Regions from separate parts of the Lentibacillus cibarius genome, predicted to be linked through region 3. Evidence: riboswitches for the same ligand, from Rfam matches in the RefSeq annotation. Region 3 holds a riboswitch; each other region holds the start of a gene.
What was found. Region 3 has a riboswitch for S-adenosylmethionine ahead of metK (methionine adenosyltransferase). Riboswitches for the same ligand answer to the same signal wherever they lie in the genome.
Positions count from the first base shown of each region.

Region 1: another riboswitch for S-adenosylmethionine. It lies ahead of FFL34_RS14245 (homocysteine S-methyltransferase family protein); the one in region 3 lies ahead of metK (methionine adenosyltransferase).
Region 2: another riboswitch for S-adenosylmethionine. It lies ahead of FFL34_RS14720 (Na+/H+ antiporter NhaC family protein); the one in region 3 lies ahead of metK (methionine adenosyltransferase).
Region 4: another riboswitch for S-adenosylmethionine. It lies ahead of FFL34_RS05525 (sodium:solute symporter family protein); the one in region 3 lies ahead of metK (methionine adenosyltransferase).

Region 1 is NZ_VCIA01000001.1:2,898,716-2,906,303, forward strand. Features, by position in the region: gene FFL34_RS14230 (MFS transporter) at 1-1,137, shown strand, start outside; gene FFL34_RS14235 (universal stress protein) at 1,160-1,585, shown strand; gene FFL34_RS14240 (MFS transporter) at 1,819-3,036, shown strand; gene FFL34_RS14245 (homocysteine S-methyltransferase family protein) at 3,144-4,193, opposite strand; SAM riboswitch class I at 4,282-4,386, opposite strand; gene FFL34_RS14250 (dicarboxylate/amino acid:cation symporter) at 4,554-5,777, opposite strand; gene FFL34_RS14255 (DMT family transporter) at 5,960-6,835, opposite strand; partial or broken gene FFL34_RS14265 (AbrB family transcriptional regulator) at 6,882-7,588, opposite strand, start outside.
Region 2 is NZ_VCIA01000001.1:2,992,993-3,000,580, forward strand. Features, by position in the region: gene FFL34_RS14705 (FAD-dependent oxidoreductase) at 1-970, opposite strand, end outside; gene FFL34_RS14710 (YjcZ family sporulation protein) at 1,311-1,421, shown strand; gene FFL34_RS14715 (YugN family protein) at 1,805-2,227, shown strand; partial or broken gene FFL34_RS14720 (Na+/H+ antiporter NhaC family protein) at 2,480-3,822, opposite strand; SAM riboswitch class I at 3,973-4,086, opposite strand; gene FFL34_RS14725 (hypothetical protein) at 4,226-4,435, shown strand; gene FFL34_RS14730 (hypothetical protein) at 4,755-5,093, shown strand; gene FFL34_RS14735 (hypothetical protein) at 5,245-5,709, shown strand; gene FFL34_RS14740 (hypothetical protein) at 5,928-6,485, shown strand; gene FFL34_RS14745 (cell wall hydrolase) at 6,559-7,149, opposite strand; gene FFL34_RS14750 (MotA/TolQ/ExbB proton channel family protein) at 7,525-7,588, shown strand, end outside.
Region 3 is NZ_VCIA01000001.1:633,059-640,646, reverse strand. Features, by position in the region: gene FFL34_RS03225 (hypothetical protein) at 1-442, shown strand, start outside; gene ytkD (RNA deprotection pyrophosphohydrolase) at 472-939, shown strand; gene FFL34_RS03215 (ABC transporter permease) at 1,060-1,866, opposite strand; gene FFL34_RS03210 (ABC transporter ATP-binding protein) at 1,856-2,665, opposite strand; gene FFL34_RS03205 (ABC transporter substrate-binding protein) at 2,678-3,667, opposite strand; gene pckA (phosphoenolpyruvate carboxykinase (ATP)) at 4,047-5,633, opposite strand; SAM riboswitch class I at 5,839-5,944, shown strand; gene metK (methionine adenosyltransferase) at 6,066-7,268, shown strand; gene asnB (asparagine synthase (glutamine-hydrolyzing)) at 7,500-7,588, shown strand, end outside.
Region 4 is NZ_VCIA01000001.1:1,138,627-1,146,214, reverse strand. Features, by position in the region: gene FFL34_RS05530 (CocE/NonD family hydrolase) at 1-1,898, shown strand, start outside; SAM riboswitch class I at 2,226-2,328, shown strand; gene FFL34_RS05525 (sodium:solute symporter family protein) at 2,458-4,080, shown strand; gene FFL34_RS05520 (LTA synthase family protein) at 4,209-6,158, opposite strand; gene pepV (dipeptidase PepV) at 6,623-7,588, shown strand, end outside.

The DNA of each region.
Region 1 (7,588 bases), 2.3 Mb from region 3:
CAAGGTTTCCAAATGTTAATTCCAACATTGCCGGTTTATATAAAAAATCTCGGCGGAAGCGATTTGCAAGCGGGGTTGGTTGTTAGTTTATTCGCTTTGTCTGCATTAGTTTTTCGTTCCATTACAGGAAAAGGTGCAGACACCATTGGACGGAAGCCGTTTTTACTTATTGGATTTTTTATATTAGTTTTGTTTAACGTTAGTTTTTTTGCATTTTCCATTGTAGCTATGTTGCCGCTCTTACGTTTGTTTCAAGGGGTTGGCTGGGGAATGACCTCAACATCCATTGCGACGATTATGTCTGATAACGTTCCGGACGCCCGCCGCGGGGAAGGTACCGGCTATTATGCATTATCCGTTATTCTTGCGACATCCATTGCGCCGATTATTGGTATTTCGGTGTTGAATCACTATGATTTTAATATGATCATCATATTGACAACGGCATTTATGATTATTGGATTCTTGCTAACTCAAGGCATTTCGATTCCAAAACTGGAAAAGCCAGATAAACAGGCAAGCAAAGAAAAAGAATCCCTTTGGAAAAGTCTTTTCGAAAAGAAAGCACTATTTCCTTCACTGCTTTGTTTATTGTTAGCCATTCCGTTTGGCGGTTTAATGAGTTTTATTGCCATATTTGGTGAAGAAGTTGGCATCGAAAATAGTTGGATTTATTTCGTCGGGCATTGTTTGATGATTTTAATCAGTCGTCCGTTTATTGGAAAATTATTTGACAGCAAAGGTCCTGCCATTGTCTTGTTTCCGGGAGCAATTTTAATGCTTATTGGATTGCTGCTTTTATCGTATACGACTACCGTGCCAATGCTGATTCTGACGTCTGTCTTTTACGGCTTAAGTTTTGGCGCGGTTCAGCCATCGCTTCAGGCGTGGGCCATTAACCGATCGGCATCCGACCGAAAAGGGGCGGCAAACGGTACCTTTTTATCCTTTATGGATTTAGGTGTGGCAATAGGGTCGCTAGTGCTAAGTTCCATTGCTGCTGCAACCAGCTATGCGATGATGTATCGACTTTCCGCCATTTGTATGGTAATCTTTGTAGTTATTTATGGTATTTATTTATTGAAAAATCGAAGCCAGAAGCACACAGAAGTTTACGCACAAGCGGCTAATCAATAATTGGGAAAGCTGGTGAATAAGTATGTTTTGTGAAAAGATGGTGTTTGCGTATGATGGTTCCGATGTAGCTAAAAAGGCATTGGAAAAAACAGTGGCGATTGCCAAAACGAATGCATCTATTCAAATTGATGTGCTATTTGCAAGCGAACTGCCGCAAACCCCTTATGTAATAGAAGACGTTTTTGAGGATATGCAGCAATCAATGCATGAACACGGTGACGCAATTCTCACCGAAACAAAAGAGAAACTATCGTCACTTCCCAACCATATAGATTATTATGCTGTGGAAGGGAGAGCACCCCAAACCATTTTACAACATGCGGCCGACCAGGCTTGTGATTTGATTGTGATTGGCAACAGAGGACTGACAGGTATTAAGGAATTTTTAGGGAGCGTCAGTCACTATGTTGTTCATCATTCGCAAGTTCCGGTATTAGTTGTTCGGTAATAACTGTGTGTTAAAAAAGGGATGGTTAGCAGCTTTACTTTGTAGATTTAAAATATATTATCGTTTCCCCTTTGGATGTTTCTCTAAAGGGGTTTCTATCATCAAAAGTGACACGATATCATCTTTACAATCCTACAATTAATCTGTAATATGTTATGAATGTATTTATTTACTTAAGATACAGTGGGTTGGAATGTGTAAATAGTAAAAGTCGTGATTACAGGGGGGATTACATGGGAAAGGCAATGCAAGAACCAATTTGGACGAAAAGTTTTATTGGGATATCGATGACGCAATTTATGGTATTTATGATTTATTATACGTTTTTAACGACGTTACCAATCTATGTCATTCAAAATTTGGGTGGATCTGAAGCACAAGGTGGGTTAATTGTAACCACCATGCTTGTGTCAGCGATTTTAATTAGACCGTTCTCCGCAAACATTTTAGATAAAATCGGGAAAAAGCGGGGACTTATTATAAGTGTGGCCCTATTTACGGTTACGAGTTTTGTTTATGTTGGTGTGGGGTCATTTATCCCGCTATTGATTTTACGATTTGTGCATGGTTTGACATTTGGTGTGGCGACTACTGCAACGGGGGCGATTGCTGCTGATGTTATTCCACCGGCACGACGTGGTGCGGGGCTTGGCTATTTTGCGATGGCGATGAATTTGGCTGTTGTTGCTGGCCCATTTATTGGGCTAACCGTTTTACAATTTGGTACATTTTCATTGTTATTTTTGATAATGAGCGGTTTAATGGTGATCGGACTTATTTGTGCTGTTGTGGTGCATGTGCCGGCTGACTTGGAACCGGCGCATCCGTTTGCATCAAAAAAATTAACGTTAACGGATTTAATCGAACCAAAAGCATTGCCGATTGCCACTATCAGCAGTTTGGTGGCGTTGGTTTATGCCAGTGTTATCTCGTTTATTTCGGTTTATGCCGATGCGATTGGTTTGGCAGCGACGGCAAGCTATTTCTTTTTAGTCTTTGCCATTGTAATGATTTGCACAAGACCATTTTTCGGTAGAACGTTTGATACAAAAGGTCCTAATTATGTTATTATTCCATGTTTATTTATTTTTGCGGTTGGTCTTATTGTGCTTGGTTTTACGTCGACAGCGGCAATGCTGCTGTTATCCGCTGGTTTGATTGGTTTAGGATATGGCACGTTGTTACCAAGCTTTCAAACGATGGCAATTCAGACAACACACCATTCACGGAGCGGTCAGGCAACGGCTACCTTTTTTATGTTATTTGATGGTGGGATTGCGGTTGGATCATTCGTTTGGGGACTTGTGGTAGCAGGTTATGGCTATCAGACCCTATACACGCTTTGTGGCCTGGTTGTGCTTGGCATTACTGTTTTATTTATGTGGTATCAAAAACGGCAGGAAAAAGCGCGCGTGTTGCGAAGGCTTGTGCAGGATTGGGACATTCCTTAGGCTTTGAACTTGCTGGCTTTCATCCTGATGATTATCACGTACTAATCGCGAGCAAAACTATCGGGAAACGCTTTAGCCTCGATAGCGTTTCCCGATGAGATTGTTGGTTAGGCCTTTGTCCGATATGCGACATTATGTTTCTTTAAGGTTTCGTCTTTTCCGAACAGGAAGTGTTTCTCCATATCCGGAGAGTATTTGGAGTTGATTGCTTCTACGCCAACTGCTTCTGCTACAGCGCGCAGCATGGCAGGGGAAGCTCCGCAACAAAGACCGATATAATTCAAGCCGATATCTTTTGCTTGTTTCGCCCATTCGGCTAGCTCATAACGGTTATGGTATAAAGGATCAAGTGCTGTCGGGAATGTGGTTTCTAACGGTAAATGACAACTACAGCCGCCATCAGGCAAATTAAAGAATGTCGGATGTTCGTCGGTTGTCCGGTATGGTATCGGCAGGCCTGCTACATAGCCGTTCACATTTTCCCGGATCTTTTCCAAATATGGCTGCATCGTGTTCGGTCCGCGGAAGCAGTTCATACCAACGACAAGTGCCCCTTTTTCCGAAAGCAGGCGACAGCCTTCTTCTACGGTATAACCATCTCGTAAAATATTTTCACCCATCATCGCGAATGTAATAACAGCTGGTAAGTCTTGTTTTTGGATTTCTTCCAGTGCAATGCGTGCCTCCTCGTAATAGTAGAAGGTTTCGCCGTTAATGAAATCGACCCCTTCTTCCTTGCACCAAGAAACCATTTCGGCAAACATGCTTCGCACAGCATCTTTGGAAGCGGGATCTTCTGGATCGAAAATATTAGTATTTGAGATATTGCCGGCAACTAGCGCTTCTTCTGTGGGGTGCTCTTTAGCCACCTCTTTTGCTAGACGGATGGCATGACGGTTCAGCGGTTCCAGCAATTCTTCTTTACCGATAATCCGCATTTTCTCGCGGTGGGCATTATATGTAAATGCCAAAACGACATCAGAGCCTGCATTCATATAGTCCCGGTACGTTTGTTTTAAAACTTCCGGATTGTCTAGGGCAACTTCTGGCACAAAGGAACCAGCCTGTAAATACCCTCTGCGCTCCAATTCAAATAAATACCCTTCCCCGATAATAACTGTTCCTTCCTGCAATCGCTGTTCCAAACTGCGCTTCATTCGTATTCCTCCTCTAACTTTTATCATATTAAAAAGCCTCTTCTTAAAATAAGAAGAGGCTTAAATATGCACAGTAACCTAGCGTCTCCTCTTATCTTCAAGCATTACGCTTCTGGAATTGGCACAGTACTTTTTGGGTAAGTCTGCTGCCGAGGCTTCTAAGGGCCAGTCCCTCCACCTCTCTGGATAAGAAATCTGAAATATTTTATTGTTATGAAATACATGCTACATCTAATTAGGATAAAAGTCAAGAGGGAATAAGATTGCTTTTGATAGTAATCGCCAATTCGCAAAGTTAATCTACAGGCAGCAAAAACGAGGCACCGGAACGGTTATGAATGTCCCTGGTGCCTCGTTTGTTTATGCTGCACGTTTTCGTTCTGATTTGTCCACGACAGCTGATCCGATAATGTCACCAATCACATTCGACGCTGTACCGGCCATGCCAATAAGGACATCGACGCCAGCAATTAATGCGACAATCTCCAGCGGAAGCCCGAACATGCTTAAGACAGCAGATAACGTAACCAAACCAGCAGCTGGAACTCCCGCTGTCCCGATCGACAACAATGTACCAATTAAAACAATTAGTAAAAAGTCAGCAGGTGCAAGGTTGAGATTCGTTACATTCGCTGCAAATACAAGAGAAGCTCCCATTCTTAACGCGCCGCCATCGGAATTAAAGACAGCCCCTAGCGGAAGCGTGAAGTTGGCTGTCGTTTCCGAAATCCCCGCTTTTTTTGCCGAATCAATAGCAATAGGCAGGGAGGCAATACTGCTTGACGTGAAGAAGGCGGTGACATACGCTTCTTTTGTCTGCTTGAAAAAGTGCCCCACGCGTGTACCTGAAAACTTCAGAAACGCTGAATACACGACTGCCCAAAGCACCGCGACGCCAATATAAAAGACGGCTGTAAATTTCAGTAGGGATTGGAATGTAGACCAGCCTTGGCTCCCGAAAGTGGACGCACTTATGGCGAAGACCCCGATTGGCGCATATAAAAGCACCCCTGACAGGATTTTATAAAACATTTCATTAAGTGCGGCAAAAACAGTATCCAACTGGTTTCCATATTCCTGCATTTTTTTATCACTAGAAAACTTCATATTAGAGATGGCAATCCCAATAATAACGGCAATAAACAAAATGGCCATTAGGTCCCCGGAAGAAAATGCTTCAAAAATATTTTTCGGGACAATTTTTAATAGAATTTCCGAAAAACCCGGTGTATCCGGTTTATCTACATTTGTATCAGGCAATGATAAGTTTTCCCCGGGATTGATCCATAAGGCAAGCCCAAGTCCGATGAATACCGCTAAAGCCGTTGTCGTCATATAATATAGGATTAATTTACCACCCATTCGGCCAAGCTGTGTAACGTTCATCTTATCAACAGCAAGCACCACGGTGAGAAATATGACTGGTATTGCAATCAAGCTGAGCAAGTGAATAAGCAATGTTCCAAGCGGGCGTACGACTTCTGCTTGCTGACCGAAAACAATGCCTGCCAGGATACCAAAAGAAAATCCAATTGCCATTTTAATGACGAAAGAAGTCTGTTTATATTTATTCCATAGCTTCATATTGAAAACCGTCTCTTTCCTAAGATTAGTTTTAATTTATTATATCAAAAAAGACCATAGCTAACCATAGTTAAATGCATAGTAACTTGGGTGGAATTGTCATGAGGGTATGATGAGTGCTGGCCTGTTTCAACTGTAGGGTGTGGGGAGAGTATACATAAAATTAAACGAAGCACCAGCACTTATGCGTTCGTGTGCTGGTGTTTCCTGTGTTCCTCATTATTTTTTAAAAACATGTAGAAGGATGCACCGAAAATGGTGATATAACCTAGAACGCTTAATAAATCAGGAACTTGCCCGAATAGGACAATGCTGATCAGTGCCGAGTAAACGACTGTTGAATAGAAGAAAATTGATATTTCTTTTGCCGGTGCGTATTTATAGGCTACTGTAATACCGAACTGTCCAACGGTTGCAAAGATTCCTGCTGCCAGCAAATAAACCCACTGCTGCCATGTCATTGGCTCATAAAAAATGATGACAAACGGAAGCAGAATCATGGTGGTGAAAAAGGAAAAATAAAAGACAACGGTATAAAATTGCTCCTTATTACCGAGCACGCGTAAAACAGTATAGGCACCCGCGGCGAAAACCGCTGAGAAAATACCGGCAATATATGGAATAGTTTCCACGGAAAATTCCGGTTTAATAATGAAAAGCGTGCCAATGAATGCTATAATAATTGCCATCGTTTGAAAAAGCCTTGCGCGTTCTTTTAAGAAAAGTGCTGCAAAAACAATCGTTAAAAACGGACTCATTTTATTCAGCATGTCTGCATCGGATAATACAAGGTGGTCAATTGCATAAAAATATAATACGATTCCAGCGGCGCCTAAGGCAGAGCGCAACATGAGAAATTTTTGATTTTCTTTTTTGCCAAATAAGCGTTCCTTATAATGTCGGACAAATCCAAAGGCGATGATCATCGAGACTGCATTACGGAATAGTGTTTTTTGCACGGTTGGTACTTCGCCTGACAACTTAACACACGCCGCCATCAGGGAAAAACCGAATGCAGATATTAATAATAAAATGATACCTTTATTTCGATCGCTCATATAATCCTCCAATCATGACTTCATCTGTCCATTCATTTGCTTCATACTAAGATAGCTGTCTCGTTCGTTTGACAAGAAAGGGAACAATCAATGGCACTGCGATAATAATAACAACAAGCCTTGAAATTTGCATTGCTGCGACGATACTGGCATCCAGATCCAGAAGCGCCGCTACCGAAGCCATTTGTGGTGCACCAGCTGGCACAATGGCAAGTAAACTAGTTGTAAAATTCAGTGGTGTCATCAGGTAGAAAATAAACGTCGTTAGAAAAGTAAGGACAAAGAAGGAAGCCAATATTCCTAATCCGGTCCAACCAATATGTTTAAACTCCACTAACGATTCCCGGTCAAAACGAGCCCCAATAATAACGCCAAGTACAGCCATTCCCCCGCCAACCATTACATCAGGCATCGCAGGTAATGAAATGACAAATGAATGAATGAAAAAACCGAGAATAATAGCGTAAATAAACGAGGCACCGGGATTGTCCATTTAACAGCAAGTACTAGTGCTGCGATGACAATGAGGATATATACTGGTATAGCGCCCCACATTGGTATGCTGTTCTCGGCTGCTGTTTCCAGGCCACTATGATCAACTTTGTTTGTATCCAGCAGTGGTGAAATATACCCGGCAATAAGAGGGATGGTAAAGACTAACATCATAATCCGTACGCTTTGAAACGCGGCAACAATACTCAGCTTTGCTTTATACGCTCTGCTTAGAGCAATCATCACGGAAGCTCCCGCTGG
Region 2 (7,588 bases), 2.4 Mb from region 3:
TTTTTTGTCCAAAGTCCTCCAAAGCCTGGTAATGTTTCATGGTGTCTTCCCCTTGGCCGGTCTTATGGCTTTCACCAACAATCAACACCATGTTTTCGCCATTTATTTCAACAGAACGCAGGGAGCGTGTCGGCTGGCCTACGCTAATGTACATGCCGCCGGGAAATTTCTTTTTAGTTTTTGCTGCCAAAATATACGATCGGCTGGCGTGCATTCTTGCGGAATATAATCCTGTGCCTTCATAAAAAGGGAAATGGGAACAGACGAGCACTTTATCCGCCTTAATCTCTTTTCCATTTCGTGTCATGACTTTGGTCTCTTTATCCGAGTTAATATTGACTGCGGTGGTGTTTTCATAAATATAGGCGCCTTTGGCATGCATTTTTTGCACCAATTTGGATAAATATTTCGTTGGGTGAAACTGCGCCTGATTTTTCATAACAAGCGCTTTTTTTACCTTGATATCTGTTAAGGGTAAGCTGTCAATTAGTTCTCCGTCAATACCAAGTCTGTCGTAAGCCTTTGCTTCTTTTTTCAACTTGTGTATATCTTCATCAGATGTGGCATAAAGGTACGCATCCTGTTTCCTAAAATCACAATCTATTTCCTGTTGTTCTACCATGTTTTGAATAAATTGAAGAGCTTCCAGGTTGGCGCGATAATATTTTTTTGCTTTCTTTTCACCAATATTTTGAATGAGTTCATCATAAATCAGACCATGCTGTGCTGTGACTTTTGCTGTTGTATGCCCTGTTGTTCCATGTAGTAATGTGTCCGAATCGAGCAGAGCTACCTTATATCCTTTTTCAGTTAGTAGATAGGCTGAGGTTATACCTGCGATCCCACCACCAACAATCGCAACATCAACCTTCCTATTTTCCTCTAAACTAGGGAAAGCCGGGAGATCGACACCCTCTAGCCAGTACGATTTCGATTCCTGTGGCAATCCCTTGTCGTCATATTCAGTCATGTTGGTGCCTCCTTATATGTTCGTGGTGTTATTTTTCTCTAATAGGAAAGTTATATGCAGGACATTGGTTTTACACTGGAAAATTGGGTAATTTTAAAGTGTAAAGGCCTTTTATAACCCCAGGCATAATGTCTGATGAATAAGAATCCTATATGGGCTTTCACCGATTACTCCGGGGGCTGGGGGTGGTCCAGCGTATTTTCGTTTTGTCTTTAACCAATCGACAACATTTTCCATAGGGATAAAACACTAGATTTCTTATTATAAGCATATGTCCAATCAACATGAATCTTTTTTCCATAGGATAGAAGTGAATTCGATTAGGAAGGAGGAACAAAAAATGTCAGCAGGATGTGGATATGGTGGGGGATTCGCCCTCATTGTCGTCTTGTTTATACTGTTAATCATTGTCGGTACTTCTTTTGGAGGATACGGCGGATACGGTTATTAATTTGTAATTGCAAGAGGCGTTCTGTTGAGAATGTCTCTTGCATATAAATGCCTAACTTTGACACCAGAGATGCCATTTTTACGATAAAAAGAGTGAGTTGCCATACTTAGCTTAGGCCTAATGGTCGAAGAGGTAACCAAACAAATGGCTTTCTTACTTAGAAAAGGAGTCTTTTTTATTAGTTGATATGCCATTTATACGGATTATGATGTGTCATCCTCAAAAAATCCTAAAGCAATGCCATAATCCATGCAGCTTTTACAAATGTTTTTGGCATGTCTTGAACTCCGCGTTTTTCTAAAATTATCCTTGTTGAGAGGTATTTCATTCCAGTTTTCGTTAAAACTATACATGACACATTTGAAACAAGGAGTGAAAGTGCCATGTTAAAACTGGAAACAGAGATTGAAGGGAAAAGGGCTTTTTTTGGGGATGTTTTCAAGGTATTTCGGTCCAATGGTTATACATTATGTGGGAATTGGGAATATGACCGTGGGAAGTTTGATATGGTGTTGTGCCGGGAAGGCGGCGAAACGATTTATATTCGAGTCCCTTTCAGTGTTTTGGAAGGGGAACTGGACAAGCCTGATGCTTATCTGGAGTTTCGTACACCATATGTAATCAAGCATGTCGTCAACACTGGTCTTGAATGGGATCAAAACGCTTTGTTGACCACCACCGGATTTAGTCAATTTCAAGAACCTCTCGATAAGGATGGAAACATCACGGATAAAAGCAGATGGGAAGCTGCAGGCGAACAAGAGGTGCAGGAAGTCATGCAATACCTGGAACCAGAGATATCTTGATATGCTAAACGGACACGCACGTGGATGAAAGGGAATGGGGAAAAGCGAGTTTAACTAACAAGTTGTATACCCCCACTGCTAAACATGGTTAAACTACATACGTGAAGGTGGGGGTTAAATAATTTGACTGATCATCACACGACGCCCCTTGAAAAAGAAAAGTACTTTTCTTTTTCGGGGGGGATGTGTCGTGGCGCGGTTGTGCGTCGTCCGCCTCTAATTAATGGCACATCGTTTTCCTTTTTAACGATTTTATACTTCCGTTGCGCTATGTTGATCGTGCAATGCTGTGTTGTTTTTCCCAGCCGAAAAACGTGGGTACCCTGTTACGATAGCGATGATTCCGGCGATTCCGAGCAGTATTGGGTAGATACAATAAGGCATGATCGAAACGGGTGATATGGAAGCAACGCCAGCGACCGCCAGCAGTTGGGCGCCATATGGCAAAATCCCTTGAAAAGCACTTCCGAAAATATCCAGCGTGCTTGCCGATCGGCGCAGGTCAACCCCAAATCGTTCGGAAATTTGTTTCGCTAATGAGCCAACACTGATAATGGCGATGGTGTTGTTAGCGGTTGATACGTCAAATACACTGACAAGACCGGCAATACCAGCTTCGGCACCTTTTCTTGAATTAATTCGCTTACTAATCGTGTACAGTAGGAAATCAATCCCGCCATTCACGCGAACGAGTTCAATCAGTCCACCAAGTAAAACGGCTAACAAGGCTAACTCCTGCATACCGGCCATGCCATCGCCAAGCAGCTTCATTAATCCCATCACATCGAAAGTCCCGTAAACAAATCCAACTGCTCCAGCGAACACAATTCCACCGATTAACACATATATGACATTGACACCAGCAACGGCAAAAATGAGAACAGCAAGATAAGGTAGCACCTTGACCAGATCATATGGGTGATCTCCACTAATCGATCCGCCGGCATTCCAAGTCAAGACACCAAAAATGACGGCAGTCACAATGGCTGCTGGAAGGGCAATAAAGATGTTCACCTTAAATTTGTCGCTCATCTTGACAGCCTGTGTTCTCACAGCAGCAATCGTTGTATCCGAAATAATGGATAAATTATCCCCGAACATCGCACCACTGATAATAGCGCCTAAAATTAATGGCGTGCTCATCCCAGTCTGATCGGCGAGACCGACACCAATTGGGGCAAGCGCAACGACCGTTCCGACAGAAGTTCCCATGGAAATCGAAATAAAGCAGCCGATAACAAACAAGCCAACAATCAGCAAGCTTCCAGGCACGAACGTCAGACCAAGATTGACGGTTGATTCAACAGCACCAACCCCCTCGGCAACTGCAGAGAATGCACCGGCCAACAGGTAAATGATGACCATAAGCATAATGTTCGGATGTCCCGCCCTTTGGTCAGGTAATCCAATTTCTCGTTAAAATCTATTTTTCTATTCATGAACAATGCAACCAATACAGCAATAAATACCGCAACAAGTACCGGCAGCTTATAAAAGTCTCCACTGACTACACCGGAGCCGATAAATAGAAACAGAAAAATGATAAATGGTATTAAAGCCGATGCACGTCCTTTGTTCAAATCTGATGTGTTCATTTCTCTTCCCCCTATTTGTTGTATTTTTGTGGATTCAAGGGTTTTGGAAAATAGTAGAATGGTATTCCCGTTACAGATACCTTAGGCTGCTCGGCATTTTTTCATATAAAAATAAAAAAACCCTCCGTTTTGGAAGGCGTTAGTCCGAACACCTTATCTCTCAAAACGCTTGAAACGCGATTTGCTGGAATTGGCACCTTACAATTATTTCTGCAGGTTGCCGGGCTTCATAGGGCCAGATCCCTCAGCCGCTCTGGATAAGTAATATGAAATTAGTTGATTGATAGAAAGTGTACTACACGATAACAGAAATGTCAATGAATAGTTGGTGGTCCACTATTTTATGTTAAATTTAACACAATTTTAAAAATGAGTTATTATTATAATAAAGGGGGAGAGATTTATGGGGATAACGATATTTTACATTGGATTCCTTGCCTCACTCTTCGGTTTTATCAGTTGGAGAAAGTTCCGAAAATGGAAGGCTGAACGTCAGAATCCATCAAAACAATGGGAAGGAAAAAGCCCCAACGATCGCAAAAAGTCTATGGAAGAATTGGAACAAGACAATCTTAAATATAGGGGCATGGGTCAAATACCACCAGGGATGTAATATTAATAATTTCCCATCTTCAGCGGTTTGATAAAATATTGAATAATAATGAAATAGTCAATGACTTAAGTAAAATGCTGTTTAATATAAAAAAAGGATTGATGTGTAAATTTACGTTAGAAAGTTAGCTAATCCATTAGTGGACGCCATTCCAGAATAAGACTTGGCGTCCATTCCATACATCATACCCATACGACCGGGTACTTCCTGAGTAGAAGTGTGCGTCCAAATTTAATATAAGGAAATAATCCAGAAAGTTATGTGTTAAATTCGAGCATGAACATAGTTATCTTAAAAAGGCTCAAGGGGAGGAATAAACATGAAAACAGATGAAGCGAATAATCACTTTGTTGCCGGTAATGCTGAAGAGCTGCTTTCTGCATTAGAGAATAAAGAGCCATATATATTAATTCCGAAGTATTTCAAAGGAAAATTTCTGGAAAATACACAATTACCATTGACAGAGAAAGAACAAATGGGGTTTGAATTAGGTTCTCGTGGTACAGCAAACTTATTATCTAGTCCTTTATTTCATTTCATAAACTGGCTTAGTAAAGATAGCAAACAACAAAAAAGGATAGACAGTAAAATTCGTAAGTACACACTTAAAGAGCAAGGAGATCATCTTCTTTTATATTTGCGTCAATTAGATTATTAAAAGGACACCGGTGAAATTGAAAGGGGATGTAAGTTTGATCGGTGATAATGTAGCAAAAACGCCCCCGGTATTTAAGAAAAAATTGGGTGTGTATAATGATTAGTTGAATAGAGTTTTATTTGAATTAAGTATTTTAGGTGGGCGATGTTTTTTGAAAAGAAATAGTTTTATCTTTGTTATAACTTCACTACTGGTATTGTTAATCACAGGTTGTGAAGTGGAAGAGCTATCCAAGGAGAAGGAACAGATACAACGGAATTCATTCAATGGTGATAGTAAATATTGGAGTTTAAACGAGTATGAATTGAAAATTGAAGATAACGAAATATTCGCTGGAAATGGAGAACTACAATACAAAGCTGAGGGGAATATTACTGATTATATTTCATTTAAAATGATTGCAGTTATCAATGATGAAAAGGTCGAATTACAAGGGATGAAAAATGTTAGCTCGGTATCAAATTTTAATAATATAGAAACTGGTAGTGCTACACAGGAAATACCTATGATTAAAGGGGAAGAAATAAGGCTTACAGATATAGATGATTATTATGGAATTATAGAATGGATGTCATCAGAAGGGAAGCGAAAGAGCGAGAAAATAAATACCTTTTAGGATGATAAAGGCCCTATATTTAACTAATGAGCAATGGGCGCGTGATAACCTAATAATTTTGCGCCTGAATTGGGCACAATGCTTTAATAAGGATTATTGCTCTATATTAAAGAATAGGGACAGCTTTGTAGTAGATCTGAATTACCTTAAAGTGATAAAGTTTCTTAAACTTAAATGTCAATGGACTTTAATATACCGCGGTTAAAGGGAGGGTAATTATGTTTCAGAAATACACCATTTTTGTGATATTTGTACTGTTACTAATAATATCTGCTTGTTCATCGCAATCAGATGATGAAAAAGTTTCCTTCCAAGATCAAGTGAATGAAGCATTGGGGACGAAAGTGTTTATCCCTAAAATGAACGATTATCCTATTACGTTAGCGGAAATCCGCCACTCACCAACTGACGATAAAAACAGTTTAATCGTTCGATACTCTAAGGAAAAGGGTGAATTAAGAGACGAATCATACAAGAAAAAATACGAGGATAACACGAATGCTGATGTATTATATGGAATTTATGGCGGTGAACCTTTAATATTTAGAATGACTTATCATAATGGAAAAGCTAATTCTCAACCTAGTGACTCCAAGACCATTAATGGTATTCATGTACAATATCATAAAGTTGAACGTAATAATGCAAAAGTGTTATTGGTTTCATTTAATGCGGGAGATGGCTCCTATTTATTGGAATTTAATCTACAAGATGAATTAACACAGGAAAAATCATTTGAGATTGTAGAGTCAATGGCGGAGGAAGTAAGTAAATAGAAGGAAAAAATGTTTAACCGAAGACGACCTACATAAAAAACCGGACTTCCTTAAATAAGGGTCCGGTTTCGGTTTATTTGGCAAAGCGGTGGTTTCCGATGGTCACTGTTGTTTCGCGTGAGGAAATCCAGTCGCTTTGTGCAGTTTTTGGGTTATAGAAATAGAGTGATTGACTTCCTTGCCCTTTATATGCGATGGCTTCATTTACAGCTTGCATGTCCTCTGCGTGGTATCCTTCATTAATAGCGCCGTTTTCAACAGGGCTAAAAGCATAGTGTCCCTTTACATTTTCATAAATAACCCCTCTTATCGAATTAGGAAAGTCTTTATGATCCACTCGGTTAAGAACTACTGTGGCTACCGCTACTTTTCCAGCATAAGGTTCGCCCTTAGCTTCCGCGTGTACAAGTTTAGCCATCAACTTCTTATTTTCGTCTGAAACAGAGTTTGGAACGTTAATTATTTCTCCCGCATACAGAAGATAACCGGTACGATTGTTAGCAATTTGCAAGTTTGCTAGCGTTACGTTGAATTTATTAGCAATTAACCAGAATGAATCCCCTTTTTGTGCTTTATAGGAAGCGGCATCGGCACCGTGTGGAATAGCTAAAATGATAAATGTGATGAATACTACACTTAGCACGTTTTTAAATTTGCTCCTCATTGTTGTCCCTCCTGCTAAGGTCTCATACTAAAAGACTACTAGATGTAATATTCCTTAGCATTCACCAATAATTACCTGTATTAAGTCGCATCTTGTCATCCGCGTGCGATCAAGTATTACATTTACATGTGGTAATAAATTCCTGGATTGTAAAAATTCAAATTTATGGAAGTGAAGGAATATGGAGGATGAACTATAACAAATGTTGCATCATTGTTACGGCCGGGCCCACTTTGCCCCGTGGCGAAAGTCGCGCGGCCCGGCCCGAAAGTTGCGCAACCGGGTGCGGAAAGGTCCCCAATGTCCAAATCCATACATGATTTGTCCATCTTCTGAATAGCTATAAAGAAAGAACGACTAGCAGGAGGAGACAGTATGCTGCAACTTATTCTGGAGCTGTTCACGAGTGAGCAAACAGCGAAAGACATTTTAGCAAATC
Region 3 (7,588 bases):
TGAAGCGGATAACGCAGTGACTGAAAAAGCTAAACCCGCCAGTAATAGTAAAACGATTAAAAAATTGGATCATGAACGTGTTGTTTTCTTAACCAGTCAGTTTATGAATTTAATTGTGCAGGAAACTAATGAAAGCTATAAGGTGCTCCATTACAATTCTAAAAATCAGCTGTTAAAAGCATTTACAAAAGTTTCATCAAAGGAAGTTGCTACAAAATATATCGACTATTATTTTGACGAAGAACCCGATGGATTGTATCTCAAACCGACCGAAACACCGCCATGGTTTCATGAAGAAGAGGACTATGATATGATACGGAAGAATGATAATACTGTAGAAGTTACACAAACGAATACAACAGAATTATACGGTACCCGTACGATTAACATTACATTTACGTTTCATAATAAGTGGAAAATAACCGGGATTACATTTGACTAATTGAACGGAACAGGAAAGCAGATGAAATGATGTATATTTTTAAGGATTTTTATCGGAATGAAGTAAAATTGTCGTTTAATGATCATCCATTTTCTAAAGATCCAAAGCATGTGTTGGTAATATGCACACATAAAAATAAATGGCTGCTCACCAAACACAAAGACCGCGGTTTGGAATTTCCCGGTGGAAAAGTGGAAGAAAACGAAGGTGCACGTGATGCAGCCATCCGTGAAGTACGGGAGGAAACAGGGGGAGTAATTGATTCGATTCGTTACATAGGTCAATATGTTGTTGCTGGGAAGGGTGGAACAATCGTTAAAAATGTTTATGCGGCTGAAATAAACGCGCTGCTCCCTCAGACAACGTACTATGAAACGGACGGTCCCATCCTCCTTGACGCCTTACCAGGTGATATAAAGTATCGTAAGTCCTATAGCTTTATTATGAAAGATGATGTGCTGAAGCATTGCTTGGATTACCTCGAAAAGATTAAATAGGGAAGAAATGATGAATTCCACTAGCATACTTAAAGAAGAAAAAAATAACTTTGTGATCGACAAGAGCTCAATCCGGATAGGGGGAGAAGAGCCCCCTTAACTGAGTGAACGTTCACTTTATCAACGCGTATGCTTCATAAGTGTCTTCTCAATTTGTTCAACGACTTTGTACATTAGCGCCGCAAATACGGCAATAAGAATCAAACTTGACATAACAAGGGAGAAGTCGAACACTTGGAATCCATAAACAATCAAGTATCCAAGTCCTTTTTTGGATACAAGGAACTCCCCGACAACGACCCCTACCCAAGATAGACCGACATTCACTTTCAGCGTGGAAATCATGGACGGAACAGCGGCCGGGAAAATAGCCTCTCTGAAAATTTGCCATCGGGTTGCTTTGAAGCTTTTTAATACTTTGATATAATTATGATCCACTTCTTTAAATGCAGAGTAAACTACTAATGTTGTAATGATGACGGAAATAATGGCTCCCATTGCAATTATCGATAGATAGCCAGGACCCATGGCAACAATGATAATAGGACCCAAGGCAACTTTCGGCATAGCATTCAGAATAACTAAATAGGGATCCATAATACGCGAAAACTTCTCTGACGACCATAAGATTGTTGCAAGGATAATGCCGCATATGGTTCCAATCAGAAAGCCTAAAACTGTTTCGAACAATGTTACTTGAAGATGTGTCAGCATGGATCCATTAGTGAATTTCTCAATTAGAACATGGTAAATTTCAGAAGGTGAACTGAAAATAAGCGGGTCAATCCAATTCATATTGCTGGCAAGTTCCCATAGACCAAAAAAGGCAACAAGTATAAGAATCTGCCAGGTAAAGACAAACTTTTTTTCGCGTTTTATTTTAAGCTGATAGTTTGCAAACAGTTGCTGATCGGATTCACGTCTCATTGTAGGATGTCACCACCTTGGATTGCTCAGGAACTGCCTCATTTTTATTCAATTCTCCCCAAATCTTATCGAACAGAAATTGATACTTAGGGTGTCGTCGTACTAGAAATGGCTTTTCATTGCGCAATTCAACAGGCACTTCAAATGTTTTGGCAATAGAACCTGGGTTTGCATCCATGAGCATGATACGATCGCTCATGGCAATTGCCTCCCCAATGTCGTGTGTAACGAGAACGGACGTTTTCTTGTAAATTTGGAGAAGATCCCAAACTAAGTCCTCTAGCTTCAGCTTTGTTTGATAGTCAAGTGCTGAAAATGGTTCATCTAATAATAGTACCTTTGGGTTGGTAATTAATGTGCGTACAAGCGCTACCCGCTGCCGCATTCCACCAGATAGGGAGTCTGGATAATTGTCCTTTATCTTGGAAAGCCCGACTTGTTCGAGCAGATTCACCGCCTTTTCTTTTGTTTCTTGTGAATCATCATGTCTAATCTTAGGTCCAATCAATACGTTATTAATAATTGTTTTCCAAGGGAACAAATAATCCTGTTGTAACATATAGCCAATATCCAAATCGGATTGGTGCAGTGGCTGATTGTTTACATAAATATTACCGGTAGTGTGTTCGACGATTCTGGCAATGATGGAGAGTATGGTTGATTTTCCGCACCCACTTGGCCCCAGTAATGCAACGAATTCACCTTCATCGATAGAAAACGTGACGTCGTCGAGGGCTTTTGTATAATTCTTTTTAGAAAAATAGTGGTGTGAAACATGATCTAAGGTAAGAAATGACATTGTTCCCCCTCCTTAGTCGCCAATTACTTCCTCAGCAATTTGCGTATTAACAAGTGTTTTATATGGAACATCTTCAGGTAGTTCACCGGCCTCATCCATAATATCTTTTAGATTGTTCCATTCATCTTTGTCAAGAATAGGATCCAGTGCAAATGAACCTTGGCTTTTGTAGCGGTCAACGGAGGATGCCAGGATTTCCAGTTCTGTGTCCTCGAAATAAGGCTGAATCACTTTGGCAATTTCTTTTGCACTGTGTTCTTGCACCCATTTTTGGGCTTTATGGACTGCTTTTGTGAAATTTTTTACGGTTTTTTCATTATTCGTCATAAAGCTTTCTTTGGTCATGAATGTTGTATATGGTACATGACCGGATTCCTTACCGAACGAGGCAACAATATGTCCCTTACCTTCTTTTTCAAATGTGCTGGCGGTTGGCTCAAATAATTGGACATACTGTGCGTCTCCTGAAGCAAAAGCACCTGGTATGTTAGCAAAATCAACATTCTGGATGAGGTTCAAGTCTGTTTCTGGATTAATATCGTGTTTTTTCAATACATATTCTCCAGCCATTTGCGGCATACCGCCTACACGCTGTCCTAAGAATGTAGTATTTTTAAGATCTTGCCATTCAAAATTAGGATTTGGTTCCTTTGCAACGAGAAAAGTACCATCCGTTTGCGTCAACTGAGCAAAGTTAATGACTTTGTCTTTAGAACCTCGTGCCTGCACGTAGATAGATGTTTCCGATCCGACAAGCGCAATATCTGCTCCATCTGATAGCAGTGCGGTCATCGTTTTATCCCCACCCCACGCTGTCTGGAGCTTGATGTCGATACCTTGTTCCTCAAAAAAACCTTTTTCAATTGCGACGTATTGTGGGGCGTAAAAAAGTGATCGTGTTACTTCCGCAAGTTTGACCGTTGACGTTCCCCCTGAACCGCATGCAGCAGTAAAAACAAGCAAGAGACAACCTAATAAAGCGGTACAGAAACGCTTTCTCATAACATTCGTTCCTTTCTGCATAAAGATTGTGTTATACTTTTTATCATATGTGGTTGGTAAAAATGTGTGAATGCCTAGAAACGACTAGTTTGTTGGGAGATTGTAGGGCTTTAACGACCGAACATTTTTCATATGAACTCGTCCGGAGAGGAACAAAGGTATAAACGCCTTTGCAGGCTAAAACCGTCACATCCTGTGCGGGCACCTGCACTAGTACGTCGAAGTAGGATGTGGAAGATTTGTAACCCCAGTTGTCTAAAAGTCTTTCCTACTGACGCAGAAAAAAACCGGCCTCCATAAGGAAGACCGGTTGCCGGCATAAGCCAACTATATTCCTTCATATATAAAATCCTTTTGGGATGAGGAAACGAAATGTTTGTTACCCTTTGTAAATCGGACCTGCGTTGTGGATTGCTTCACTTGCCTGTGTGAACTTTTGGAAATTCTCATGGAACTTCATGGCTAATGATTGTGCCTCTGCCTTATATGCTTCCTTATCGGACCAAGTATTACTTGGAATCAGTACCTCATCCGGAACCCCCGGTACATGCATCGGTGCAGCTAAGCCAAAAATGGAATCTGTAACTGTTTCGATATTATTTAATTCGCCTTCCAGTGCTGCATGCACCATTGCCCTTGTATAGGAAAGCTTAATGCGTTCACCCGTTCCATATGGCCCACCAGTCCACCCGGTGTTCACGAGAAATACATTTGAATTATATTGATCAATTTTTTCACCAAGCATTTCGGCGTATGCTGATGGTGCTAAAGGCAAGAACGGTGCGCCAAAGCAGGCAGAAAATGTTGCTTGCGGCATGGTGACACCACGCTCGGTTCCAGCTAGTTTACTTGTGTAGCCGCTTAGGAAATGATACATTGCCTGTTCTTTTGTCAGTTTACTGATTGGCGGCAAGGTACCGGAAGCGTCTGCGGTCAGAAAAATGATGGTATTTGGATGTCCGGCAACACTAGGTGAAACGATATTGTTGATGTTTTCGAGCGGATATGCTGCCCGTGTATTCTCCGTTAGGGACGTATCATCATAATCCGGATCGCGTGACGTCTTATCAAGGACAACGTTTTCCAAGACGGAACCAAACCGGATGGCATGATAAATCTGCGGTTCTTTTTTCTTGGATAAATTAATGCATTTGGCATAGCATCCACCCTCGATATTAAAGACGCCATTAGGGCTCCAGCCATGTTCATCGTCTCCAATCAGACGCCGGTAAGGATCAGCGGAAAGTGTCGTTTTACCGGTTCCGGACAGACCGAAGAACAGCGCTACATCACCTTCCTGGCCGATATTAGCCGAGCAGTGCATGGATAACACATCACGCTTGGGTAAAAGGTAATTCATGATAGAGAAAATGGATTTTTTGATTTCACCGGCATATTCGGTTCCGCCGATTAGTACAATCCGCTTTTTAAAAGAAATAAGAACAAACACCTCGGAATTAGTCCCGTCTACTTCCGGGTCAGCTTTGAATGTCGGTGCGGATATTACCGTGAATTCCGGTTGATGCTCTGTCAATTCGCTTTCTGTTGGTGTGATGAACAGCTGCCGGGAAAACAGGTTATGCCATGCGTATTCATTGATTACTTGAATCGGTAGCCTGTAATTTTCATCTGCGCCAGCAAAACCTTGGAATCGGAATAATTCATCTTTACTATGCAAATAGGCAGTCACTTTCTTTAGCAGTTGATCAAAGGAAGCTTCATCAATGGATTGGTTGGTTTCCCCCCAATCAACATCTTCACTAGTATCATCACGTACAATATATTTGTCTTTCGGGGAACGGCCTGTGTATTCTCCTGTTGTAGCACTGACAGCTCCTGTCGAACTTAAAACGCCTTCATCACGCGACAATACTTTTTCAACTAAATGTGGAACAGTTAAGTTTGAATGGATATTTTCATGTGTTAACAAATCTTTAGTCAGCAATGTGTCTTCTTTTGTTTTCATTTGGCATACCTACCTTTTTATTATTTTCATAGTATAAATAACTCTTATCAATTTAATCTGTTTATTAGTATAACACATTTTAAATAATAGTCCATACTATTTTATGGTTATATATATGAAATTTTCGTGTCAATGTTCCTGCATCCCAATAAATAAGTTGACATCCCATAGGGGGATTCGTTACGATATTTGTCGAGCGGATACTCTCTTATTCGGAGTGGTGGAGGGACAGACCCATTGAAGCCCGGCAACCGTCACGAATGTGAAAAGGTGCTAAACTGGTGCAAGGCCAAGACCTTGAACAATAAGAGCGAAAGGCCTCAACCTTTCCTCGGGACGCAGGAAAGGTTTTTTTGTTTGATAAAGAAACGAACAGGTTGAGATATACTGAAGAGAAGGAGTTCCGTATCAAAATCCAAGGAGGATAGCCATATGGCTATAAAGCGTCGATTATTCACATCTGAATCGGTGACAGAAGGCCATCCGGATAAAATTTGCGATCAGATTTCAGATGCGATACTTGATGAAATACTTACCAAAGATCCCAATGCTCGAGTAGCATGTGAGACAAACGTTACGACAGGAATGGTGCTTGTTTCTGGGGAGATTACAACAACAACCTATGCAGACATTCCAGCGATTGTACGCCAGACCATTAAAGATATAGGTTATACACGCGCCAAATTCGGTTTTGACGCTGAAACCTGCGCCGTGCTTACAGCCATCGATGAACAGTCGCCAGATATTGCCGGTGGCGTTGATAATGCACTGGAAGCACGTCTCGGAAAAATGAGTGATGAGGAAATAGCATCGATTGGTGCCGGCGATCAGGGGCTGATGTTCGGTTATGCTTGTGATGAAACAGAGGAATTGATGCCATTGCCAATTTCGCTCGCCCACAAACTGGCTAAACGGCTGGCAGATGTGCGCAGCGAATGCATATTGGACTATTTGCGTCCTGATGGTAAAACACAGGTAACGGTTGAATACGATGAAGACGGCAAACCGGTGCGAATTGATACTATCGTCATTTCTGCACAGCACCATCAAGATGCTGTTCCGGAACAGGTTGAAACAGACATGATTGAATATGTTATCCAACCGGTTGTTCCGGCGCATTTACTGGACGATGAGACCAATTATATCATTAATCCGACAGGGCGTTTTGTTATTGGCGGCCCACAAGGTGATGCAGGTCTGACGGGAAGAAAAATTATTGTTGACACATATGGCGGTTATGCACGTCATGGAGGCGGGGCATTCAGTGGGAAGGATTCGACGAAAGTGGATCGCTCAGCCGCGTATGCAGCACGGTATGTTGCAAAAAACATTGTTGCCGCAGATTTGGCAAAAACATGCGAAGTGCAACTTGCCTATGCAATCGGTGTTGCTGAGCCAGTATCAATTTCTATAAATACGTTTAACACCAGTGCGATGGACGAGGAAACGCTTGTGGATGCCATTCGGAAAACATTCGACCTTCGTCCGGCAGGTATCATACGCATGCTGGACTTACGGAAGCCAATTTTCAAAAACACTGCCGCATATGGTCATTTTGGACGGACGGATGTTTTATTCCCGTGGGAAAAAACCGACAAAGTAGATGAGTTGCAGGCATTGGTGAAAAACCGATAAAGGAAAAAGGTGCAGAATCTTGTCTGCACCTTTTCTGTAACGTCAGAAAGTATTATATGGATGACCTTAATAAAAACTTCGGTATTCGCTATAAGACAAGGCGGATATTGGGTTTTTCTAATGCCCTGTGTATATGGCGATAAGGTCGATTTTTGCCTTTTTTCGTAGTTATACTTGTTTGGTTTGTGGTATAATTTGAAAGATGCAACTGATGGAAAGTGAGGCAAAAAAATGTGCGGTTTTATTGGCATGATACGCAGCAACCCAGCTACACCAAGTGAAGAACAAAAAACTGCTTTTAAACAGCGAAATAATTTGAT
Region 4 (7,588 bases), 510 kb from region 3:
CGGTTCCGGCTATTTTGGAATATTTGCCTTACCGCAAAGATGATTTTACCGCGATACGCGATTCCGCCCGGCATCCTTATTTCGCCGGCCATGGCTATGCCAGCATTCGGGTGGATATCCGGGGGACCGGCAATTCGGATGGTTATTTACCGGATGAATATTTAAAACAAGAACATGACGATGCCCTGGAGGTATTCGACTGGATCGGCCAGCAATCATGGGCCACTGGAGATGTCGGCATGATTGGTAAATCTTGGGGCGGGTTTAACGGCTTGCAGATTGCCGCTCGTCAGCATCCGGCGTTAAAAGCAATCATCTCCCTTTGTTCCACTGACGACCGTTATGCGGATGATGTGCATTACCGCGGTGGCAATATACTGGCATCAGATATGCTGTGGTGGGCGTCTACGATGTTCGCTTACAGTGCAAGACCGCAAGATCCGGAAGTTGTCGGCGATAGTTGGAAGGATAATTGGCTGGAGCGTTTAAACACAACGCCATATGTTCATGAATGGATGCGTCACCAGACGAGAGATGACTATTGGAAGCATGGGTCTATTAATGAGGACTATTCCAAGGTGGATATACCAGTCTTTACCGTGAGTGGCTGGCAAGACGGGTATACAGATAGGGTGTTCCGTCTATTGGAAAATCTACCTTATTCTAAAGGGCTGATTGGACCATGGGCACATGAGTTTCCTGAGGTAGCCATTCCTGAGCCAACTATTGGATTTTTACAGGAATGTCTGCGCTGGTGGGATCAATGGCTTAAGGGCATCGATACAGGCGTGAAAGATGATCCAAAATTAATATCATGGATTCAAAATAGTGAATTGCCGCAAGTGACTTACGATGAACGGCCAGGGAAATGGGTTGTCGATGAGAGCTGGCCATCCGCACAAGTAGCAAGAAGTCATTATTGGCTGAACGCAGAAGGTAAACTGCAACAGAACCCGTCAGATGAGCAAACAGTTGTTGTGCCAAGTGTCCAGGAACATGGGATGTATGCAGGCGTTTATTGTCCGTTTGGGGAGCCTGGGGATTTACCTGCAGATCAACGTCTAGAAAATGGTAAAACGGTTGTATTTACAACGGATCCATTGGAAGAAGGTGTGGATTTACTTGGTGAACCGACCTTCCATATGAAATTCACGTCTGATCAGCCAAATGCACTTGTTGCTGTCAAACTTTGTGATAAAGCTCCGACCGGCGAGTTGACGTTAATTAGCTGGGGCATGCTCAATTTAAATCATCTGCAGTCCCATGAGCACCCAGAAGCACTCGAGCCCGGAAAAGTTTATGAGGCAACGGTTAAGTTGGATGCCCTAGGCCAGAACATTCCGGCTGGACACAGCTTGGAACTTTCTCTCGCACCAACGTATTGGCCACAAGCATGGCCGTCGCCTGAACCGGTAACATTGCATGTGCTAACCGGTGAAGAAACCACATTAGCCTTACCGATACGTACGCCGCGACCGGAGGCAGATGCTAGCATTTCATTTGAAAATCCGGAAACGGCCCAAGTAATCGACAAGGAAATTTTACGAGCCGAACAACGAACACGTAATGTTGTTCACGACACGGTTACGGATACATGGCAATTGCAGGACTACTCGGATGAAGGGGAACGCCGATTGCTGATGAACGGCATCAGGCATGGCAGCAAAAATAAAAATACGTTCACGATTAAGTCCGGTGATCCATTATCGGCTAATGTTCGATGTGAATGGGAATTGACTGTTGGCCGTGAGGATTGGGATACCAAGCTGCTCACCGACAGTACTATGTCTAGTGATGCTACATCGTTTTATTTGACTAATACCATGATTGCGTTGCTCAATGGCGAGGAAATTTTCCGTAAAACATGGGAAGAAACGATTCCGCGTAATTACCAATAACAGATGTGAAAAAGGGAAACATGGTTGCGGTATTATTCAACTTCTATAGATGTTACCCTATAACAATCGAATCTCAATAGGAAAAAGTGTCATATGTGTTTTTATGACACTTTTTCTGTTTAAGAAAATGAAACGTACCAGTGCAAAAACCACTCTAACCGCACATAGATCCATAGGTAGTGCACTCAATCATTGGCTTTAAAATATCAATCACAACTTGCTTAGTGATTTAATTTATTAAAAAATTTATAATAAAAACTCATTTAACTATTGACCAATTCATCAAGACCGTGTAAATTATGTGTTACTACATTTAAATAAGTGAACTTCTTATCCAGAGAGGTGGAGGGACTGGCCCTTTGAAACCTCGGCAGCGGGCTCTTTTGAGTACTGTGCCAAATCCAGCAGACAAAGGTCTGAAAGATAAGTTGAGGCACCGGAACTGTACTGTCCTCTTCTTATAATCGGAAGGGGGCTTTTTTATTTCGTTTTTTAATTTTTAATCTGGAATGCTTTAACTAATCTAGAAAATTGATTTGTTTAAAAGGAGATGATTGCAATGACATCCTATGGTGTATGGATTATTATCTTAACGGTTGGTTATACCGTTGCTTTGATTATTGCCGGCCAAATCGCTAAGCGGCGTTTGACCAATCAGGATAGCTATTTTGTTGGTAGTCGGAATTTCAATAAATGGATTGTAGCTTTTTGCATAACGGGATTATTTTCCGGTTCCACCTATATTTCTATTTTAGAGTTATCGTATTTAAGCGGTATATCGGCTGTATGGTATGGGGTTGCTGAAATGATGCAGATTTTTATCATTGCGTTTTTGATCATTCGTCCATTTCGGAAAAAAATGTTAGTTACCGTTTCCGGACTTATTGGTGATACATACGGGCGACTGGTTAAAGGAGTTGCAGGGTCAATTACGGCGTTTGCATTTCCGATGTGGTCAGTTGCCACGGCAATTGCGTTTGCTTCGGCCCTGCACGTGTTCACAGGTATTTCACTTTCTCTATCGATTGCGTTTACTGCAATTTTGCTGTTCATCTATCTGCAAGCGGGAGGAATGTGGTCGCTTGCTTTTACGCAGTCCATGAATATGATTTTATTTGTAATGATGGTCGTCATTGGGGTGATTGCTTTTTTCATTCATCCGGGGATAGACGGTTTAATTGCGTTTGCTGACGAACAACCGGCCATGTTTACCTTTGACAACGTTGGATTGCAGGTGATTGTTGCCTGGTTTGGCACCTTCTTGGTCAACGTTATCCTTGCTCAGGCTGCATTCCAGATGGCACTTTCATCTCGGACACCGGAAGAAGGGCAAAAAGGACTGATTATTGCTGGGTTTATGGCTGTCCCCTTCATCGTTGGGGGTGTGTTATTCGGTATTTCGGCTAGTGTCATCGTTCCCCGGGCACAAACGGGATTGATTGCCATTCCTCAGTATTTAATGGAAGTGCTCCCCGCACCGCTTGTTGGCTTATTTTTTCTAGGTGTATGGGCGTGTGCACTGGGATGGGGAGGTCCTTGTCAGTTCTCTGGGGCAACCAGCCTTGGCCGTGATGTGAGCCGTTCAATAAAACCTGCTGTAACCGAAAATCAGCAGATCGCCTATACCAAAATTTCATTGCTATTTTTAACGGTGTTGATGATTGTGTTTGGCTTACTGCGCACGGAACAATCTGCGTGGTGGAATGTATTGGCTTGGACGATACGAAATAGTGCAACGTTCGCACCGGTTATTGCAGCACTATTCTGGCCTGTCGTTACGAAGCGTGCAGTTGCCGTTTCGCTATTCACGGGTTTTGCAAGTGGTTTAGTATGGTATTACCTTGGTGATTGGCATCCAAGTGCCTTTTTCTTGCAAATTCACCCCGTCTGGATTGGGAGTTCGATTAATATCGTTAGTATTATCGTGGTTACCTTGATGGACGGTCAGGCAAACTGGTTTATGCAAAAAACAGATTGCTTGGCTTATATTGGATTAATAGGAGGGGGTGTGTGTTGTTTTGTCAATATAATTTATTTTTCTCCGCTTTATCGAAACGGTTTGTTTGGTTTGTTTATGTTTGCGGCAATCTTGTTCTTTTATATCGCTACCATCCGCTTTTTCCGGCCGGAAGAAGAAAAGCAGCAGATTAGGGGAAAAGTAGCTAATTTAGCAAGAAGCTAGTGTAAGCGCATTTGGAAAGGAATAATCTTAGTACGAATACGGCTGTAGTTACGCAAAGCCCCTTACTTACAAAGAACCCGCTCCCCATTAATTGGGAAGCGGGTTCTTGCTATTTTTGCTCTTTTATCCTATCGGTTCTCTTCTTCATTAGACTCTCCATACTGGTATTTACTAGGATCAATCGGCTCCCAATCGTTACTAGGTTCATAGAATCGAAGCAGGTCACCATTTAGTACTTCATCATTTAAGCTTAATTCATAATGGACCTGATCCCGTAATTCTTTCATTTCTGCGGTCGGTTCTTCTATCGCTTTTCCAGTTTCATTATCGTAAAAGACATTCTTCACATAGCTGTAATCCTCGGTCATAAAGTTGCCATTGCGGAACGGTACAAAGTCTCTATGCTCGTCAGAAAACATATCCGTACCAAACTGAATGTAATTGTCGGCATTGATTCCCAGCAGATGCAGCATCGTCGGCATGACATCCGCCTGACCGGTATATTCATGATTGATCCCTTGGCTGTCAACACCCGGAACACGGATCATAAAGGGGACCCGCTGCAAGTTCGCATTTTTCAATGGCGTGATTTCTTCACCTAGGATTTCACTCATGGCTCGATTATGATTTTCCGAAATGCCGTAATGGTCACCATAAATCATGATGACTGAATGCTCATATAACCCTTTTTTCTTCAGGTCTTTAAAAAACTGTTCCAGCGACTCATCCAGATAACGGGCTGTCTGGAAATAGCGGTCAACCGTACCATCGCCGGTTTCAGCAGGTGCTATTGATTCATCGCCTTCATCCAATAAAAACGGATAATGGTGGGTCAGTGTCAGCATGTGCGCGTAAAAAGGATCATCTTGTTCTTCAAGCTTCTCAAGTGCTGGCATGGATTGCTTAAAGAAAGGTTTATCCTTCAGGCCATAATTGACCACCTTTTCTTCACTCATGTCATAGTAGCTAGAACCATAAAATTCGTCCACACCTAAGTGTTTGTAAATCTGGTTTCGGTTCCAGAATGATTTCTCATCCCCATGAAATACGGCGCTTGTATAGTTCTGCTTTTGATCCAGAATAGCTGGCAACGACTGATACGTATTTGTGTCTTTGGTAACAAATGCAGCACCCTGTGGCAATCCGTACAGGGAATTATCCATCAGTAATTCCGCGTCGGCCGTTTTACCTTGCCCTGTTTGGTGAAAGAAGTTATCAAAGTACGTGAAATTCTTGCTTTTATCATGAACAAGCGAATTCAAAAACGGTGTTACCTCTTCCCCGTGCAGCTTATAATCAATCAGAAATGACTGAAACGACTCCAAGTGAATTTTGATAATGTTTTTGCCCGTTGCTTTCCCGAAGTATTCGGCGTTCGGTTCAGCATATTTCTTGTTCGTATAGTTTTCCACTTCCTTTATATCGTCACTTGAAGCCATCGATCGTTTCGCGCTGGCCTTCACCGTCTGAACCGTGTTTAACACGGCAAAGTTAGGCGCGCCTAAATACTTAACAATATAATTATTGTCAAAAACACGCTGCAATAGTTGCGGGCGGTCAATCTCTGCTAAACCTAAATTAACTGTGAACACAATAACTCCTGAAGCCAGGACAGCAAAAGGTTTTTTCAAGTTCACATGTACCTCGGGCCAGTCAGTTTTCCATTTACGAAACAGTACTCCCAGAACGATAAGATCCAGTGTATACAAAAAATCATGCCACTCAAATAAATTAAGAACACTTTTACCAATACTGCTGGCATTTTCCGTTTGCATCAGCGTTTGAATGGTAATAAAGGTATCATAATCACGGTAAAACATGATATTAGCATACATAAACAACGTCAGCAGTGTATCAATAATCAGCAACGTGATACCAAATCGATTTCCCTTAAAAAATAACGCGAGACCAAGCAACACTAGTCCCGAGCTCAACGGATTAATAAATAGTAAAAAATGTTGCAGTAAATTGTTGACGCCTAAATTAAACTCTGACAGATATATAATATACGTCTTTAGCCAAAATAAAAGCAAAGCGAGTATGAAAAACCCCATTTTGGCCGATTTTAAGCTCTTCAGTTTATCCATGTTTCGTCACCCCCCGTTTTCAATCACTTAACGAATAAACCGACTTTTTTACTAAAACCATCTTTTATTATTAAGCAATGATGAATCGTCTGGAGGATGGTTCCGATTTGATTACAATCTATTATATATTTGTTTGATGATTTTGTTAAGATTAATTCTTATTAAATGTCGTTTCCCTGCTTTCTCGCTAGTTAAACGAACAGCATACGGTGAAACAAAACCATCATGGATACGTCTGAACACCCGATGAATCATATGTCTTTTCCGGAACAAATATGACTTAGCGACTGATTGTGTGCCTGTAACCTCCTGAATGCTACCTTTGTTTCAGGAAAAGGAAATATTTTGAATGAAGGTGGGTCTGCGGTACAATAATGGGTAACCTACATAACAAGCTAGCCTACCAATCGTTCTGAATGAGAACAGGTTAGGCCGAACGAAGGAGTGAACAAGTTATGGATAAGATCAATTGGATGGAGGAAGTTTCTAAACGTAAAGATAAATTTCTTAGTGATTTAGAAGGATTTTTGCAAATAAAAAGTGTCCTCGATGAAGCAAATGCTACAGACGAGGCACCGCTCGGGCAAGGTGTGAAAGATGCCTTGCAGTATATGCTGGATTTAGGTGAACAGGACGGATTCGCGGTGAAGAATGTCGGCAATCTTGCAGGTCACTTGGAAATGGGTGAAGCGGGAGACGAGCTGCTTGGCATATTGGGACATGCTGATGTGGTGCCTGAGGGGGATGGATGGAGCGTGGACCCCTACAGTGCAACGATTAAAGACGGGAAGATTTATGCCCGTGGCTCAAGTGATGATAAGGGACCGACCATTGCCGCTTATTATGGGATGAAAATTGTGAAAGAGCTCGGCATCCCACTGAACAAGCGCGTCCGCCTGATTATTGGCACGGATGAAGAAAGTGATTGGCGCGGTGTGGCGCATTATTTCCAACACGAGGAAATGCCGGATATGGGATTTGTACCGGACGCGGATTTTCCGATTATTTTTGCGGAAAAAGGCATTTCTGATTTTGATTTGGTGATGTCAGCGGATGCAGCGACTTCGGATGATGAACTAGTGCTGCAGGCGTTTCAATCCGGTCGGCGATATAATATGGTGCCCGACTATGCCGAAGCTCGTGTGTCCCTCCCACAGGAAGAGAGTGAGATGATTCAGCAATATCAGCGCTTTCTGGCGGATGCTAGTTTAGACGGCCAAGCAACCACGGAAAATGGGCAAATCATTTTCAGCTTAAACGGGATGAGCGCACACGGAGCCGAACCGCGAAACGGGGTGAACGCCGGTATATGGCTGGCGAAGTTTTTGCAGGATCTGCCACTGGATGCGTCAGGCCATAAGTTTATCGCTGAGATTGCCGAATTCTATGAACAAACACGTGGAGAAGTTTTCGACATGGCC